2 regions of the Streptomyces sp. NPDC017991 genome follow, and region 2 is predicted to be linked to the other one. Evidence: riboswitches for the same ligand, from Rfam matches in the RefSeq annotation. Region 2 holds a riboswitch; the other holds the start of a gene.
What was found. A riboswitch is a leader RNA that binds a small molecule or an ion and turns the genes downstream of it on or off. The one in region 2 is predicted to bind cyclic di-AMP.
Positions count from the first base shown of each region.

Region 1: another riboswitch for cyclic di-AMP. It lies ahead of ACH4DZ_RS33005 (transglycosylase SLT domain-containing protein); the one in region 2 lies ahead of ACH4DZ_RS38765 (M23 family metallopeptidase).

Region 1 is NZ_JBIRGP010000013.1:161,762-170,251, forward strand. Features, by position in the region: gene ACH4DZ_RS32970 (ABC transporter ATP-binding protein) at 1-412, opposite strand, end outside; gene ACH4DZ_RS32975 (ABC transporter permease) at 396-1,283, opposite strand; gene ACH4DZ_RS32980 (ABC transporter substrate-binding protein) at 1,280-2,668, opposite strand; gene ACH4DZ_RS32985 (ferredoxin family protein) at 2,684-2,911, opposite strand; gene ACH4DZ_RS32990 (GntR family transcriptional regulator) at 2,960-3,739, opposite strand; gene fahA (fumarylacetoacetase) at 3,969-5,231, opposite strand; gene ACH4DZ_RS33000 (HAD family hydrolase) at 5,631-6,536, shown strand; gene ACH4DZ_RS33005 (transglycosylase SLT domain-containing protein) at 6,530-7,252, opposite strand; cyclic di-AMP (ydaO/yuaA leader) riboswitch at 7,256-7,420, opposite strand; gene ACH4DZ_RS33010 (CocE/NonD family hydrolase) at 7,752-8,490, opposite strand, start outside.
Region 2 is NZ_JBIRGP010000017.1:90,027-98,516, forward strand. Features, by position in the region: gene ACH4DZ_RS38755 (M16 family metallopeptidase) at 496-1,881, shown strand; gene ACH4DZ_RS38760 (M16 family metallopeptidase) at 1,878-3,266, shown strand; cyclic di-AMP (ydaO/yuaA leader) riboswitch at 3,513-3,668, shown strand; gene ACH4DZ_RS38765 (M23 family metallopeptidase) at 3,681-4,466, shown strand; gene ACH4DZ_RS38770 (GntR family transcriptional regulator) at 4,726-5,418, shown strand; gene ACH4DZ_RS38775 (HPr family phosphocarrier protein) at 5,726-6,007, opposite strand; gene ACH4DZ_RS38780 (GNAT family N-acetyltransferase) at 6,207-8,490, shown strand, end outside.

The DNA.
Region 1 (8,490 bases), on a different contig from region 2:
GCCAGGACTCGGCCTGCCTCCTGCGCTCGCCGCGCGGCACCCCTTCGATGGCGAGGGGCAGTTCGACGTTGGCGCGCAGGCTGCGCCAGGGGAGCAGGGCGTCCTCCTGGAAGACCAGCGCGCGGGTGGCCGACGGTCCCTCGATCCGCTGTCCGTCCTGTTCCACCGCCCCGGCCAGGGCGGGCAGCAGTCCGGCCAGGGTGCGCAGCAGGGTCGACTTGCCGCAGCCCGAGGAGCCGACGACGGTGAGGATCTCGCCCGGGGCGACATCCAGGTCGACGCCGGCGAGGGCGGTGGAGTCGGGGCGGCCGAGAGTGGCCGAGCGGAGGGCGAGCCGGGTGCCGCGTACCGGCGCGGGTTCCCTTACGGGAGCCGGTCCGGTGGACGTCCGGGTCTCAGACGAGGTGCTCATCGCGCGCCTCCTTGCTGTGGACGGCGGAGGGAGCGGAGGCGGAACCGGCGGCAGGCGCCGCCTTCGGGGGCCTGGCCCGCGATCCGGGGACGTACGACGCGCGGGGCAGCCAGCGGGTCAGGCGGCGGCCGAGGAGTTCCACGGCCGTGGAGGTGAGCCAGCCCAGGACGCCGATCGTCACCATGCCGACGAAGACGCCGGGGTAGTCGACGACGGTGTAGTCCTGCCAGGTGCGGTAGCCGACGCCGTACTGGCCGGAGATCATCTCGGCGGAGATCACACAGATCCACGAGACGCCGATGCCGACCGAGAGGCCGCCGAAGATGCCGGGCAGGGCGCCCGGCAGGACCACCGTGGCGAGGATCCGGCCGCGACCGCCGCCCATGGTGCGCACCGCCTCCTCCCAGACGGGTGTCAGCGCGCGGACCGCGTGCCGGGTGGAGACCAGCACGGGGAAGAAGGCGGCAGTGCAGGTGATGAAGACGATGCCCTGTTCGTTGCTGGGGAACAGCAGGATCGCCACGGGGACGAGGGCGATCGCGGGGATCGGCCTGACCACTTCGAGGATCGGGCCGAGCAGGTCCTCGGCGAGGCGGGAGCGGGCCACGGCCACGCCGGTGGCGATGCCCAGGACGGCCGCCAGGAGGAAGCCGGTGAGGATCCGGGTGAGGCTGTCGGTGAGGTCCGTCCAGTAGTCGTCCCCGCCGAGCCGTTCACCGAAGGCGCGCGCCACGTCGGCGACGGTCGGGAACTGCGAGAAGCGCAGCCAGAGGTCCACGTCGAGGCTGGTCAACAGCTGCCAGGCGACCAGGGCGGTGGTGAGGGAGGCGGCGCGCAGCGCGTAACGGGCCGCTCCGGCGCGCCCGCTCACGACGACTCCGGAGCGGCTGCGGCGCGCGCCAGCGCTTCGGCGTACGGGAGAGTGCGCGCGCCTTCGTGCTCGGCGGCGTACGCCCGCGCGCCGGAGGCCGTGACGAACGGCCGCAGCGCGTCGCCGTCGGTCACCCACACGGCTCTGTCCGCGAACCAGGGGGTCCCGGTGGTGGTGTCGGGGACGTACGCGGCACGGACGGAGCCCTTGTGTCCGGACACGTAACGCAGGAGGGAGGAGGGCGACTTGAAGGTACGGGTCTCGGTGGCGCCCTCGGTCCACACCTCGCTCGCGGCGGCGGGGGGAGCCGCGGTGAGCTGTTCGGTGTACGCGCTCGTGCCCAGGGCGCGCTTGACGTACCGGTCGTCCACGAAGGCGTCCACGTCGATGTCTCCGACGAGCTTCGCGGACTTCAGGACGGCGACGTCCTTCTTCAGGGCGGAGATCAGCCGGGGTTGCAGTGCCAGGCCGAAGGTGGCGATGCCGTGCCCGCCGTTGTAGAGGTGGACGACCTCGGCGGGCAGCCCGGTCGCCTTCGCGACCTTCTCCGACGCGGTCACCGGGTGGTCGTGGAGGTAGTCCGTCGCCTGCGCCTGCGCCTTGAGGAAGGCTTCGAGGACGGCGGGGCGCTTCTTCGCGAAGTCCTGGCGGGCGGTGACTCCGTGGAAGGTCGGCAGGTTCAGTTCGGCGCCGTCGTAGAGGGCTTTCGCCTTGCCCTGGAAGGCGAGCAGGCCGGGCCAGGCGACGAACTGCGAGAGCGCGTCGGCGCTGCCCGCCGAGAGCGCCGAAGCACCCACCGCGGGCTGCTGGTTGAGCTTCTCGATGTCGTCTTGCGGGTCGATCCCGGCCCGCTGCAGGGCCCGTACGAGGGTGCCGTCGGCCGCCGAGCCGATGCTCGTCGACACCTTCCTGCCGCGCAGGTCCTTCAGCGCGGTGAGCTTCGAGTCCGGTGCGGTGACGATGGTGTTGAGCCCGCCGCGCAGGTTGTAGCCGGTGACGGAGACGAGGCGGGTGGGGCGGCCGAGCTGGGCGCCGCGGGCCGCGTTGATCAGCAGGGGGAAGTCGCCCATCGAACCGATGTCGATCTTCCCGGCGGTCATCTGCGCGGTGATCGGGGCGCCGGTCGCGTAGTCCTGCCAGTTCACCTTGTAGGTCCTGCCGTCGCCCAGTGCGTTCAGCTGCTTCTCGAAGTAGCCGAGGGAACGCAGGAGCGTGCCCGCCGTGACCGTGTTGATGGTCTTGGACTGGTAGCCGACGGTGACGGTGACCGTGGAGCCGTCACCGGCCTCGGCGTCCCCGCCGCAACCGGCCAGCGGGAGCAGCAGGGCGACGGCGGCGACCGCGACCGCCGGACGGCCCGGGGCCATGCGTTTCTTGGAGGTCATGGGGGTTCGGGCCTCTCACCGGAGCAGATAGGGCATGTTGACCGTGACGGCTCCGGTGGGACAGCGGGCCGCGCACGGGCCGCAGTACCAGCACTCGTCGACGTGCATGTAGGCCTTGCCGTTGCTCTCGTCGATGGCGAGGGAGTCCAGGGGGCACATGTCCACACAGAGCGTGCAGCCGTCGATGCACTTCGACTCGTCGATGGTCACGGGCACGTCGGCCCGCTGGGGCGCCAAGGGCATGGCTGTCTCCAGGGAAGTCCCGCCGAAGCGGGCAAGGGGGCGAAGGAGTCAGAGCGAGCGGCGCAGCAGCCCGCTCATCGTGATGCGGTCGCCGCGGAACCGGATGAACTCCAGATCGACGGGGCGGCCGTCGGCGAGGTGCGTGAGACGTTCCAGCATCAGGACGGCCGAGCCGCGCGGAGCCTGCAGCACGGTCGCGGAGTGCGCGTCGGCGTTGACGGCCTCCAGGGTGATCTCGGCGTGTCCGAGCGGCTGTCCGGTGATGGCTTCCAGGAGGCGGAAGACGTCAGTGTTCTCCAGGTCGGCGCCGAGCAGGGCGGTGCCGAGGTCGAGAGGGATGTAGGTGAGGTCGAGGGAGAGCGGCAGCCCGTTCAGCCGCCGGAGCCGTTCGATGTAGAGGACGTCGGCGCCGACGGGCACACGGAGCCGTTCGGCGACCGGGGCCGGCGCGGCGACGGGGCCCGCCGAGCGGACCTCGTTGCTGACCCGGCCGTGTTCGCGCAGGGTCTCCGCGAGTCCCATCAGCCGGTCGAGCCCGTGCGGGTACTTCTCGGCGACGACGACCGTGCCGACGCCGGGCAGCCGTTCCACCAGGCCCTCGGCCCGCAGCAGGTCGAGAGCCTGGCGCACGGTGTTGCGCGAGGTGCGGTAGTCGGCGCCGATGGCGGTCTCGTGCGGCAGCGTGCCGCCCGGGAAGCCGCCTGTCAGCACCTGCCGGCGCAGCAGATCGGCGAGCTGCCTGGCCTGGTCCGCACGCAGCCTGCGCCGGCGGGCGGCGACGGTGGTCGCGCCCTGGCCGGCGTGCTCTCGGATGCGTTCGGTGGGCATGCGACGGACCATACCCAGGGGGTACGGGACTTGGTGTTGCCGGAGTGTTGCGCCACCGAGGGCTCCGCCGAGCGGGCGGTTGAGCTGGGGTTTTGCCGGGGGCGCGGCAAGATCTGCCACTCGGGCGGCCACTGCGGTGCGCCGGATCCCGCCGATGCGGGGGTGTTCGTCGGGTGCGGGCCGGTGGGAGCTTGTCGCGCAGTCCCCCGCGCCCCTTCGGGGCGCTCCGCTATGCGGCCGGTGCCACCCGGCCGGTCACCTCGCCGAGGCCCACCCGTGTGCCGTGCGGACCCGGCGCCCACGCCGTCAGCGTCACGACATCGCCGTCCTCCAGGAACGTCCGCTTGCCGGAGGGAAGTTCGAGGGCGTCCCGGCCGTTCCAGGTCAGCTCCAGGAGCGAGCCCAGCTCCCCGCCGGAGGCCCCGCTCACGGTCCCCGACCCGTACAGATCACCCGTACGCAGCGAGGCCCCGTTCACGGTCATGTGGGCCAGCTGCTGAGCGGCCGTCCAGTACATCGTGGAGAACGGCGGCTCGGACACCACATGCCCGTTGACGGCGACGGAGATGCGCAGGTCGTAGCCGCCCGGGTCCTCCGAGGCGTCCTCGGAGGTGTCGTCCAGGTAGGGGAGGAGAGGGTGCGTACGCGCAGGGGGCGCGACCCGGGCGTCCTCCAGTGCGTCGAGCGGTGTGATCCAGGCCGACACCGATGTGGCGAAGGACTTGCCGAGGAAGGGGCCGAGAGGGACGTACTCCCAGGCCTGGAGGTCGCGCGCGGACCAGTCGTTGAGGAGGCAGAGCCCGAAGACGTGGTCGCGGAAGTCGCCCAGCGGCACCGGCGTGCCCATCGGGGAGGGCGTGCCGACGACGAAGCCGACCTCCGCCTCGATGTCCAGCCGCACGGACGGGCCGAAGACCGGCGCCGGGTCCGCCGGAGCCTTGCGCTGGCCCGCGGGGCGTACGACGTCGGTCCCGGAGACCACCACCGTGCCCGACCGGCCGTGGTAACCGATGGGCAGGTGCTTCCAGTTGGGGGTGAGGGAGTCCTCGGCGTCGGGCCGGAAGATCTGGCCGACGTTACGGGCGTGGTTCTCGGAGGCGTAGAAGTCGACGTAGTCGGCCACCTCGAAGGGGAGATGGAGGGTCACCTCGGAGAGCGGGTGGATCAGGGGCGCGACGGTCTCGCGGTGGGCGGGGACCGTCACCCAGGCGGTCAGCGCCCGCCGGACGTCCGACCACGCGGTGCGGCCGGCCGCGAGCAGCGGGTTGAGCGTGGGGCGGGCGAGCAGGGCGGCGTACGGCGAGCCCAGTTCCACCGCTGCGGCCCCCGCGTCCAGGACATGGTCGCCCAGCCGGACGCCCACACTCCGGTGACCGGGGCCGCCCGAAGAGCTGCCCGAAGAGCCGTCCGGAGAGTTGTTCAGGGAGAAGACGCCGTACGGAAGATTGTGCGGGCCGAAGGGATCGCCCTCGGGGACATCGAAGGGGGGCATGGGGTGCTGCCTCGCTTTCCGTGTGGGTGGAGCACACGTTACGGGCAGGCGCCGCCCGTGGGCAGTGTCTGAAGAGTTCGCAATGTCCGATTGGGGGTGAGGTCGGAGGGTTTCCCTCCGGCTTGGCTTCCTTCAGGGGGCACGGACGGGAACGGCCGGCTGGGCGGCACGGCGGCGCTGGACTCGGGGCGCGAGCGCACACGGTGGGAGCGCGCGGGCGCACGCGGGCGGTCGGCGAAGGGGCGTGCATCGGGTCGGCGGAGTGGCCGATATGTCATGGGATCGGCCTGAACTCCAGGGGTCTGCTGGGGCCTGCGACGACGCGCGGGGTGGTCGAGGTGCCGGACGACGTCCGGTTCCCGTCGAGTCGGTGGGGGATTCGATCCGTATTCTCTGATCATGGCCCCACCGATTGCATATTCACTCATCGCCACTGACCTGGACGGGACGCTGCTGCGCGGCGACGACACCTTCTCGGACCGGTCGCGCGCGGCGCTGGCGATGGCGGTCGGGGCAGGCGCCCGGCACCTCGTGGTGACGGGCCGCCCCGCCCCGCGCGTACGGCCGCTGCTGGACGAACTCGGCAGCCGGGGGCTCGCGGTGTGCGGACAGGGCGCGCAGTTGTACGACTCCGGCGCGGACCGCATGGTGTGGTCCGTCACGCTCGAACGTGAGCTGGCCGAAGTGGCTCTCGGCAAGATCGAGGCGGAGGTCGGCGAGGTGTACGCGGCCGTCGACCAGGACGGGGTCGACGGACTCACGCTCATCGAGCCGGGTTACGAGATGCCCCACCCGACGCTGCCGGCGGTACGGGTGCTGCGGCGCGACGACCTCTGGACCCAGCCCATCAGCAAGGTGCTGCTGCGGCATCCGCTGCTCTCCGACGACGAGTTGGCGTCCGCCGCGCGGGGAGCGGTCGGTTCTCTGGCCACCGTCACGATGTCAGGGCCCGGTACCGTCGAACTCCAGCCATGCGGCATCACGAAGGCCACCGGCCTCGCGCTCGCCGCCGACCGGCTGGGCCTGACGTCGGCGCAGACCGTCGCCTTCGGGGACATGCCGAACGACATCCCGATGTTCGACTGGGCCGGGCGCGGGGTCGCGATGGCCAACGCGCATCCCGAACTCAAGTCCGTCGCCGACGAGATCACCCTCTCGAACGAGGACGACGGCATCGCGGTGGTCCTGGAGCGCATGTTCTCCACCCGCCGGACCGACCGCGCGGACCGGACCGACCGGACCGACCGGACCGACCGGACCGACCCGGGGACGGGTCCCCGGGTCGGCCGACGGGTCGGTCAGTAGGCGCCGAAGACGTTGTCGATCGAGCCGTAGCGCGCGGCGGCGTAGTTGCACGCCGCCGTGATGTTGGCGACCGGGTCGAACGGGTCCAGCGAGGTACCGGTCACGTGGTACGCCGAGAAGGTCGGGTCGATGACCTGCAGAAGCCCCTTCGACGGCGTACCGGCGACCGCGTTGGAGTCCCAGTTGTTCATGGCCTGCGGGTTGCCCGACGACTCGCGGATGATGTTGCGGTAGATGCCGTCGTAGGTGCCCGGGATGCCCTGCTGGGCCATGACGTCCAGCGACTGCCTGATCCAGCCGTCGAGGTCGTCCGTGTAGGTCTTCGCCGAGGCCGGGGTGACGGCGGACGCCGTGGACGCCTTGGACGCCGTGGCCGTCGTGGCGGTCTTCGCCGAGGTCCGGCCGTTCTTCGTGCCCACGGTGAGCTGGAGGCCCGGCCGGATGATCGCCGGGTCGTCGCCGATGACCGCGCGGTTGGCCTTGTACAGCTTCTTCCAGTCGCCCGTGGTGTGCGCTTTGGCGATCTTGGACAGGGTGTCGCCCTCGGCCACCTTGTAGGTGACCAGCGAGACCTGCGGGACCGCGTTCGGGGCGGCCTGGGCGCCGGTGGCCCCCACGAGGGGGAGCGCGAGTGCGGCTCCGCCCGTCCCGGCGGCGACGATGCCACGGGTGAGGGTGCTGTTTCTGGGGCGGCGGTGCTTGCCTCGTGCGGGCATGGCGAATTTCCTCTCCGGCGCCTGCGAGGTGAGCTGTCGGGTTCGGGCGGGAGATGCCCGGCCGCGTGGTGTGCGCGACTTGACCCCTAGCCGTTCCGATATACGGACCGGCGGCTTACCTGGGTCCCCCGCTCCTGCCGTACGCGAGTGAATGGGTGACTGGGTTTTCCGGGCGGCGGCAGGATTAGGCGATCCGTCCGGAGTGACGTGAACGTATGCGAGAGCACATGCCGCGAACAAGCCCCGAATTCGCACAGCGACGGCTATGAACTGCCTTGTCGGGCGAATATCTCTTGATCGAAACGGAAGGTGAAGTTCAACTTGCTTTACGCAAAGGGAAATCGACGGAGCCGGCGAAACGATCACTTCACGCGGGCGTGACCCAATTCACTGCCGCCGATGAGCAATGTCCATAAAAAAGGTGATACGCAATGTTCTGCGGTCGCCGGAAGTGCCGGACACCGTGGGTGGTTCCAGGGGCATGTGAACTCGTCCCGGCTCATCCCGCCGTGCGCGGAATCCGTTTCTCCCAGGTGCGGTGGAACACCACTTCGTCGCCGTCCTTGCAGATCACTTCGTTCGAGGTGATGAAGTCCGCCTCGTCGCAGGTGATTTCGGAGTGCGTCTCGACGCTCGCGTCCCACGGCATTTCCGGCCGGTGCAGCCGGACGGACCAGTCGGACCGGGTACGCGCGGACAACGGGTCGGACTCATTGATGGTGTACGTCTCCAGCGCGTCCTCGGTGAATTCGAGACCGTCCGGGTAGACGCGGGTGCCGCCGTACCGCGGATCCACTTCCAGGCGCCATTCGCCCTTGGCGACATCGCGGACCACGAGGCGTTCGGGACGCGGTTCGTCCAGTGTGGCGGGGGAGTTCACGCCCAGCGGAGCCGACTGCTCCGGTTCCTCGAAGACGACGGAGGGGTCCGACTCCTGGGCGCGGACCGGGAGTTCCAGCGCGCTCCCGGACGGAGTGAGGGTGAAGCCCGCCTCCGAGCCCGGCTGGGGCCAGATCCACGGCCAGTACGCGGAGGACACGGCGAGCCGGATGCGATGGCCCGGAGGGAAGGCGTGGCCGATGCCGTTCAGCTCGAAAAGCACATCCTCCGTAGAGCCCGGTTCCCAGGGAACCACCTGGTCACGGCCATGACGGGCTGTCAGGTTCAGGACGCCTCGGGTGACCAGGGTCGAGGAGCCGTCGGGGGCCACGTCGCACAGACGGGCCACTACTTGTCCA
Region 2 (8,490 bases):
GGTGCGCGACCGCCCCAACAGGCCTGGCAGGCCCCGATCGAGGCGGCCCCGGAGGCTCCACGAGCGCGACCCGCGACTGCCCGCGGAGGTCTGAGGACGCTACCGCGTTCCGTTTTCACGGGGGTGGTGGAGGGGGTTTGCCGGGTGCGGGCCGTCTTGGCCGGTCGTGCGGTTCCCCGCGCCCTGAAAGTGAAGGAGTGCCCCTGCGGGGCGGCCTCCCGTCGGGGGGACCGGGCAGGGGGCCGGCGCGTGCGGGTCCGCTGTGGCCGGTCGCGCGGTTCCCCGTGCCCCTGAACGGGGCGCCTCTGCCGGAGCGCGTGTGCTCGTACGGACGTACGAGACCCGGTGTGTCGGCCGGCCGGGTCCGAGGACGCTCGCGTGCTCGCTCTCGGCGTACCCGATGCGGGAACTTCGCCAGCTGTCCGCGCGCTTGCATACAGTGGCACGACTAGCAGAATTCAGCAGTTTTCCGCGATCGAAGGGACGTACATGCCCATGGGTCACACGGCCACAGCCGAGGCCGGTTCCGGCGGCCTGACAGCGACCGAGCACCGCCTGGCCAACGGCCTGCGAGTGGTGCTCTCCGAGGACCACCTGACCCCGGTCGCGGCGGTGTGCCTCTGGTACGACGTCGGCTCGCGGCACGAGGTCGAGGGCCGCACCGGGCTCGCCCACCTCTTCGAGCACCTGATGTTCCAGGGGTCCGGCCAGGTGAAGGGCAACGGCCACTTCGAACTGGTCCAGGGAGCGGGCGGTTCGCTCAACGGCACGACGAGTTTCGAGCGGACCAACTATTTCGAGACCATGCCGACGCACCAGCTGGAGCTCGCTCTCTGGCTGGAGGCCGACCGCATGGGCTCGCTGCTCGCCGCGCTCGACGACGAGTCGATGGAGAACCAGCGGGACGTCGTCAAGAACGAGCGCAGGCAGCGCTACGACAACGTCCCCTACGGCACCGCCTTCGAGAAGCTGACCGCCCTCGCGTACCCGGAGGGTCACCCGTACCACCACACCCCGATCGGGTCGATGGCCGACCTGGACGCGGCCACCCTTGAGGACGCGCGCGCCTTTTTCCGCACCTACTACGCGCCCAACAACGCCGTGCTGTCGATCGTCGGGGACATCGACCCGGAGCAGACGCTCGCCTGGGTCGAGAAGTACTTCGGTTCCATCGCCGGTCACGACGGCAAGCCCGCCCCGCGCGACGGCTCGCTCCCGGAGACCATGGGCGGGCAACTGCGCGAGGTCGTCGAGGAGGAGGTCCCGGCGCGCGCGCTGATGGCCGCCTACCGGCTCCCGGAGGACGGCACGCGCGCGTCGGACGCCGCCGACCTCGCCCTGACCGTGCTCGGCGGCGGCGAGTCGTCCCGGCTCTACAACCGGCTCGTACGCCGTGACCGCACCGCCGTCGCGGCCGGCTTCGGTCTGCTGCGCCTCGCCGGAGCGCCCTCCCTGGGGTGGCTCGACGTGAAGACGTCCGGCGACGTCGAGGTCCCGGTCATCGAGACCGCCGTCGACGAGGAGCTCGCCCGGTTCGCCGCGGAGGGCCCCACGGCCGAGGAGATGGAGCGTGCCCAGGCCCAGTTGGAGCGCGAGTGGCTGGACCGTCTCGGCACGGTCGCGGGCCGCGCCGACGAACTGTGCCGGTACGCGGTCCTGTTCGGCGACCCCCAGCTCGCCCTGACCGCCGTGCAGCGCGTTCTCGACATCACCGCTGAGGAGGTGCAGGAGGTCGCCAAGGCCCGTCTGCGACCCGACAACCGCGCGGTGCTGGTCTACGAGCCCCTCGCCCCGGACGGGACCGACGCGCCCGAAGAGACCGACGCCGCCGGGGCCACCGGCGCCGCCGCCGACAACACCGACGAGGAGGCGGCCAAGTGACCGAGCTCGCCACGATGGAGTTCCACCCGCAGCCCCAGGCCGGCGAGGCCAGGCCCTGGGCCTTCCCGGCGCCCGAGCGCGGCACCCTCGGCAACGGCCTGACGCTGTTGCGCTGCCACCGCCCCGGCCAGCAGGTCGTCGCCGTGGAGGTCCTCCTGGACGCCCCGCTGGAGGCCGAGCCGAAGGGCCTCGACGGCATCGCCACGATCATGGCGCGGGCCTTCTCGGAGGGCACCGACAAGCACTCCGCCGAGGAGTTCGCCGCCGAGCTGGAGCGCTGCGGCGCCACGCTCGACGCCCACGCGGACCACCCCGGCGTACGGCTCAGCCTCGAAGTCCCCGTCTCCCGGCTGCCCAAGGCGCTCGGCCTGCTCGCCGACGCGCTCAGGGCGCCCGCGTTCGAGGACGGCGAGATCGAGCGGCTGGTGCGCAACCGGCTCGACGAGATCCCGCACGAGACCGCCAACCCGGCCCGGCGGGCCGCCAAGGAGCTGTCCCGGCAGCTCTTCCCGGCGGACTCCCGGATGTCGCGTCCGCGCCAGGGCACCGAGGAGACGGTCACCGCGATCGACTCGGCGGCCGTGCGCGCCTTCTACGAGAAGCACGTACGCCCCGCCACGGCGACCGCGGTCGTCGTCGGCGACCTCACGGACGTCGACCTCGACGCGCTGCTCGGTGACACGCTCGGCACCTGGACCGGATCGCAGGCCCAGGTGCGTCCCGTGCCCCCGGTGACCGCCGACGACACCGGCCGCGTGATCATCGTCGACCGGCCGGGAGCCGTCCAGACGCAGCTGCTCATCGGCCGCGTCGGCGCGGACCGGCACGACCGCGTGTGGCCCGCCCAGGTGCTCGGCACGTACTGCCTCGGTGGCACCCTCACCTCCCGCCTGGACCGCGTCCTGCGGGAGGAGAAGGGATACACCTACGGTGTGCGGGCGTTCGGCCAGGTGCTGCGCTCCGCGCCGGACGGGACGGGCATCTCGATGCTCGCCATCAGCGGCTCCGTCGACACCCCGAACACCGGTCCGGCGCTCGACGACCTGTGGAAGGTGCTGCGCACCCTCGCCGCCGAGGGCCTGACGGACGCCGAGCGCGACGTCGCCGTGCAGAACCTGGTGGGTGTGGCGCCCCTGAAGTACGAGACAGCGGGTGCCGTCGCGGGCACGCTCGCCGACCAGGTCGAGCAGCACCTGCCGGACGACTTCCAGGCGACGCTGTACAAGCAGCTCGCCGCGACCGGCAGCGTGGAGGCCACCGCGGCCGCCGTGAACGCGTTCCCGGTGGACCGTCTGGTGACCGTCCTCGTCGGTGACGCCGCGCAGATCGAGGAGCCCGTCAGGGCCCTCGGTGTCGGCGAAGTCAGCGTCGTGCGCGCCGAGTAGGGATCTGTGACCGGGTGGGGCCCGGGATCGAGCGGGACCTGTCACGGCCGGGGCCCGGGTGACCGGACGAGTCACCCGGGCCCTTTCCTGTCCTTCTTCGCCCACGGTGTGTCCGTATTGCAGGGAAGTTGCCTGTCTGCCCTGTGGCGTGCGCTACAAAAACGGTGATCCGTTTGTCGATCGAAAGAGGTGCCGCTTAGCGTCGGTCCGGCTGTTCGTCAGGCACTGCGCCGCGTCCGCGGCACCGGACAGTCATCGCCGAGTCCCCGCATGGCGCGAGCCAGGGGAGCCGGGGACCCAGGTCCCTGGGGTGAATCGGACGCCCTTCCCGAAGGGGGTCCGTAGGAGACCTTCCTGCTCCGAACCCGTCAGCTAACCCGGTAGGCGAGAAGGAAGGAAAGGACCAGCCACTTCATGGCGTTCACCCGCGCCACGGGGAAGCACCGTCTTCCCAGCCGCATGACGCGCACCACCCGCAGGACCGTCGGCGTCGCCGCCCTGGCCACCACCGGTGTCGTGGGCACGCTGGCCGCCCCGGCGTTCGCCGCCGAGAGCGAGATCGAGCAGACGGGCCCCCTCAAGGCCGTCGCCATGGGCGACTCGGTCGCCCAGGAGATCGACGCGCAGGCCGCCGCCCAGCGCCAGGCCGCCGAGCAGGCCGCCGCCCGCGAGAAGGCCGAGGCCGACGCGAAGAAGCGTGCGGAGGAGGCCGCGGCGAAGGCCAAGGCGAAGGCCGAGAAGGAGCGCGAGGCCAAGGCCCGCGCGGCCCGCGAGGCAGAGCGCAAGCGGCTCAACGCCTACACCGCGCCGATCACCGGCTCGTACGTCTCCACCTCCTACCAGGCCGGTGGCGGCATCTGGTCCTCCGGCAGCCACACCGGTATCGACTTCCACGCCGCCAGTGGCACCGCCGTGCACGCGGTGGGCTCCGGCACCGTCGTGGAGGCCGGCTGGGGCGGCTCGTACGGCAACCAGGTCGTCATCAAGATGGTTGACGGCACGTACACCCAGTACGGGCATCTCTCGTCCATCGGTGTCTCGGTCGGCCAGACGGTCACTCCGGGGCAGCAGATAGCCCTCTCCGGGGCGACCGGCAACGTCACAGGGGCGCACCTGCACTTCGAGGCGCGTACGACCGCCGAGTACGGATCCGACATGGACCCGATCGCCTACCTCCGCGGGCACGGCGTGAACGTCTGACCGCACGGCACCCGCACCGCACTTCCGCACAGCACAGCACCTCCGTCGAAGGCCCCGGCTCATGAGCCGGGGCCTTCGACGCGTTCAGACCCCTTCCGGTCACTTTCGCACCGGACGACTGCCTGTTCAGAAGCGCGATGTGTCCAAAAAATAGCCATGGATTCCCGGCTGCCTTCGGAATTTCCCGTTCTCTGCAATAGAGTCACCGAACAAGCGTCAATCGACCGCGTTTCGCGGGGATTAAGGCGGAGGTCCGGTCATGCGTATTCCCGCGCGCTCGGTATGCACGGCGATCCGGGACGACATCGTCGCGGGTGTCTACGAACGCGGCAGCCGGCTCACCGAGGAACTGCTCGCGCGCCGCTACGGCGTCTCGCGGGTCCCCGTGCGCGAGGCGCTGCGCACCCTGGAGGCGGAGGGCTTCGTGGTCACCCGCAGGCACGCGGGCGCGTGCGTCGCGGAACCCACGGAGCAGGAGGCCGCCGACCTCCTGGAGATGCGTGTGCTGCTGGAGCCGCTGGGCGCCGCCCGTGCCGCCCAGCGGCGCACCGAGGCCCATCTCAAGGTGCTGCGCGGGCTGGTCAGGCTCGGCCAGGAGCGGGCCAGGCGGGGCAACAGCGAGGATCTGCGCTCGCTCGGCGGCTGGTTCCACGAGACGCTCGCGCAGTCCTCGGGCAGCCCGGCGCTGACCTCGACGCTCGGCCAGTTGCGGCACAAGATCGCCTGGATGTACTCGGTCGAGGCGCCCGCGCACCCCGCCGAGTCCTGGACCGAGCACGGGGCCATCGTGGACGCCGTGGCCCGTGGTGACAGCGACCGGGCCAGGGCGATCACGGCGCTGCACACGGAGCGCGCGGTGTCCGCGCACCGGCTGCGGTTCCCCGGCGGGGACCGCGCCGAGCGTGTGAGGACTTCGCAACATCCCGTAAACACGGCGGGCCTGCGGCATTAACAGAAGCGCCGTATACAAAGAGGGATATTCGGTGGGGCCCTATTTCTTGTGCCCTTTTCTTCCGCGTGCCCGGAATTGTCGAGCGCGTCATTTCCGTGCGCGCGGTCCCGGGTAGAAATCGATACGCCGCGAGCGGGAAAAGAACGGCCCCGGGGCCCGCGCACGAAAACGGCGGAGCCGCGTCGCCCGGGGTGGGGGTGACGCGGCTCCGCCGTAGAGGATCCGCCGGGACCGATGGGATCCGGCGGTATCCGGAAGACCCGAAGAGGCCCGAGGAAGTCCGAAGAGGCCCGAGGAGACCTGAGGGTCAGACCGTCTCGGGGAGCTCGTCGAGACCTTCGGCGACCAGCTTCGCCAGACGGTCGAGCGCGGCGTCCGCGCCGTCGCCGTCGGAGGCCAGGACGATCTCCTCGCCGCCCTGGGCACCCAGGCCGAGGACCGCGAGCATGGACGCGGCGTTGACGGGGTTGCCGTCGGCCTTGGCGATCGTCACGGGGACGCCGGTGGCCGTGGCCGCCCGGACGAAGATGGAGGCGGGACGGGCGTGCAGGCCCTCGGCCCAGCCGACGTTGACGCGGCGCTCAGCCATGTGATGCTGCCCTTCAGGTGTCAAGGTTGTCTAGACCAGTGTTCCATACGGTGAACGGTGAGGCGTGCCCCGCGCGGGTGCGGGCCCGGGCCCCATTGCCTGCCCGGGGCTCCACGACCGCCTCGGCCCCCAAGACTGCCCCGGGTCCCCGCCGGACGCGAACCCGCCGTTGTCGGACCCGAGTCGTACTCTGGGCCCCATGCAGACCCCGCCGGACCGGCACGAGTACCCCGCTCACTGGGAGGCCGACGTCGTGCTGCGCGACGGCGGCACCGCGCGTGTCCGGCCCATCGCGGCTGACGACGCCGACCGCCTCGTCAGCTTCTACGAGCAGGTGTCCGCCGAGTCGAAGTACTACCGCTTCTTCGCGCCGTACCCGCGTCTGTCCGCCAAGGACGTCCACCGCTTCACCCACCACGACTTCGTGGACCGGGTGGGACTCGCGGCGACCGTCGGCGGCGAATTCATCGCCACCGTACGGTACGACCGCATCGACGCGGACGGTCGGCCCGCCTCCGCCCCGGCGGACGAGGCGGAGGTCGCCTTCCTCGTCCAGGACGCCCACCAGGGCCGTGGCGTGGCCTCCGCGCTGCTCGAACATGTCGCGGCCGTCGCCCGTGAGCGCGGCATCCGCCGCTTCGCCGCCGAGGTGCTGCCCGCCAACAGCAAGATGATCAAGGTCTTCACGGACGCCGGGTACCAGCAGAAGCGCAGCTTCGAGGACGGCGTCGTACGCCTGGAGTTCGACCTGGAGCCCACCGACCGTTCGCTCGCCGTGCAGCGTGCGCGGGAGCAGCGGGCGGAGGCGCGTTCCGTGGCCCGGCTCCTGGCACCCGGTTCGGTCGCGGTCGTCGGAGCGGGGCGCACACCCGGCGGAGTGGGCCGCAGCGTCCTGGAGAACCTGCGGGACGCGGGCTTCACCGGGCGTCTGTACGCGGTGAACGGAGCACTTCAGGAGAAGGAGCTCGCCGGAGTCCCGGCCCACCGCTCCGTGCGCGACATCGGCGAGCCCGTCGACCTCGCGGTGATCGCCGTCCCGGCCGAACGGGTCCCGGAAGCGGTCGCGGAGTGCGGCGAGCACGGGGTGCAGGGGCTCGTCGTGGTCTCCGCGGGATACGCCGAGAGCGGTCCCGAGGGCAGGGAGCGCCAGCGCGAGCTCGTACGCCAGGCGCGTACGTACGGGATGCGTCTGATCGGGCCGAACGCCTTCGGCGTCATCAACACCTCCCCGCGGACCCGGCTCAACGCCTCGCTCGCGCCGGAGATGCCGCGCACCGGACGCATCGGCCTGTTCGCCCAGTCCGGAGCCATCGGGATCGCGCTGCTGTCCCGTCTGCACCGGCGCGGCGGCGGCGTCACCGGGGTGACGGGCGTGTCGACCTTCGTCTCCTCCGGCAACCGCGCGGACGTGTCCGGAAACGACGTCCTTCAGTACTGGTACGACGACCCGGACACCGATGTCGCCCTCATGTACCTCGAATCGATCGGCAATCCGCGGAAGTTCACCCGCCTCGCCCGGCGTACGGCCGCGGCCAAGCCGCTGGTCGTCGTCCAGGGCGCGCGGCACGGCGGAGCCGCGCCCCAGGGCCACGCGGTACGGGCCACCCGGCTGCCGCACGCCACGGTGTCCGCCCTGCTGCGGCAGGCCGGGGTCATCCGGGTGGACACGATCACGGAGCTGGTCGACGCGGGACTGCTGCTGGCGCGCCAGCCCCTGCCCGCGGGCCCGAGGGTGGCGATTCTAGGCAACTCCGAGTCGCTCGGGCTGCTGACGTACGACGCGTGTCTCGCCCAGGGGCTGCAACCGCTGCCGCCCCGCGATCTGACGACGGGCGCCTCGGCCGAGGACTTCCGTGCCGCGCTGGCGTCCGCCCTGGCCGACGAAGCCTGCGACGCCGTCGTGGTCACGGCGATTCCGGCGGTGGGCGAGCGGTCAGCGGCGGACGCCGCTCTGGCGGAGGCCCTTCGTTCGGCCTCGGCGGCGGCGCCCGCCAAGCCGGTCCTCGTGGTGCACGTGGAGCTGGGCGGGCTCGCGGAGGCCCTGTCCGCGGCAGCCAGCACCGCACCGGCCGTCGGCGCGGCACCGACCGGCCCCGCACAGGCCGGCCCCGCACCGGCCGGAGGCGGCGCACCGGTCGGCAGCGCATCAGCAGAAGCCGGTCCGGCACCACAAGCCGCCCCCGTCCTCCCCGAGACGGAGGGCGCCGGGACGGAGAGCGCTGGGACGCAGGGCGCCGGGACGGAGGACACCGGGACGGAGGGTGCCGAGGTGGACTCGCGGCTCATCCCCGCCTACCCCGCCGCAGAGCGGGCCGTGCGCGCGCTCGCGGAAGCGGTGAAATACGGCCAGTGGCGGCAGGAGGCAGCCGATCCCGGACGGGTGCCCGAGTACGAGGACATCGACGAGAAGGCCGCCGCCGAACAGATCAGCCGCCTCCTCGTCGACGGAGAGGGAATCGCGACCGCGGAACCGGTGGCGACTG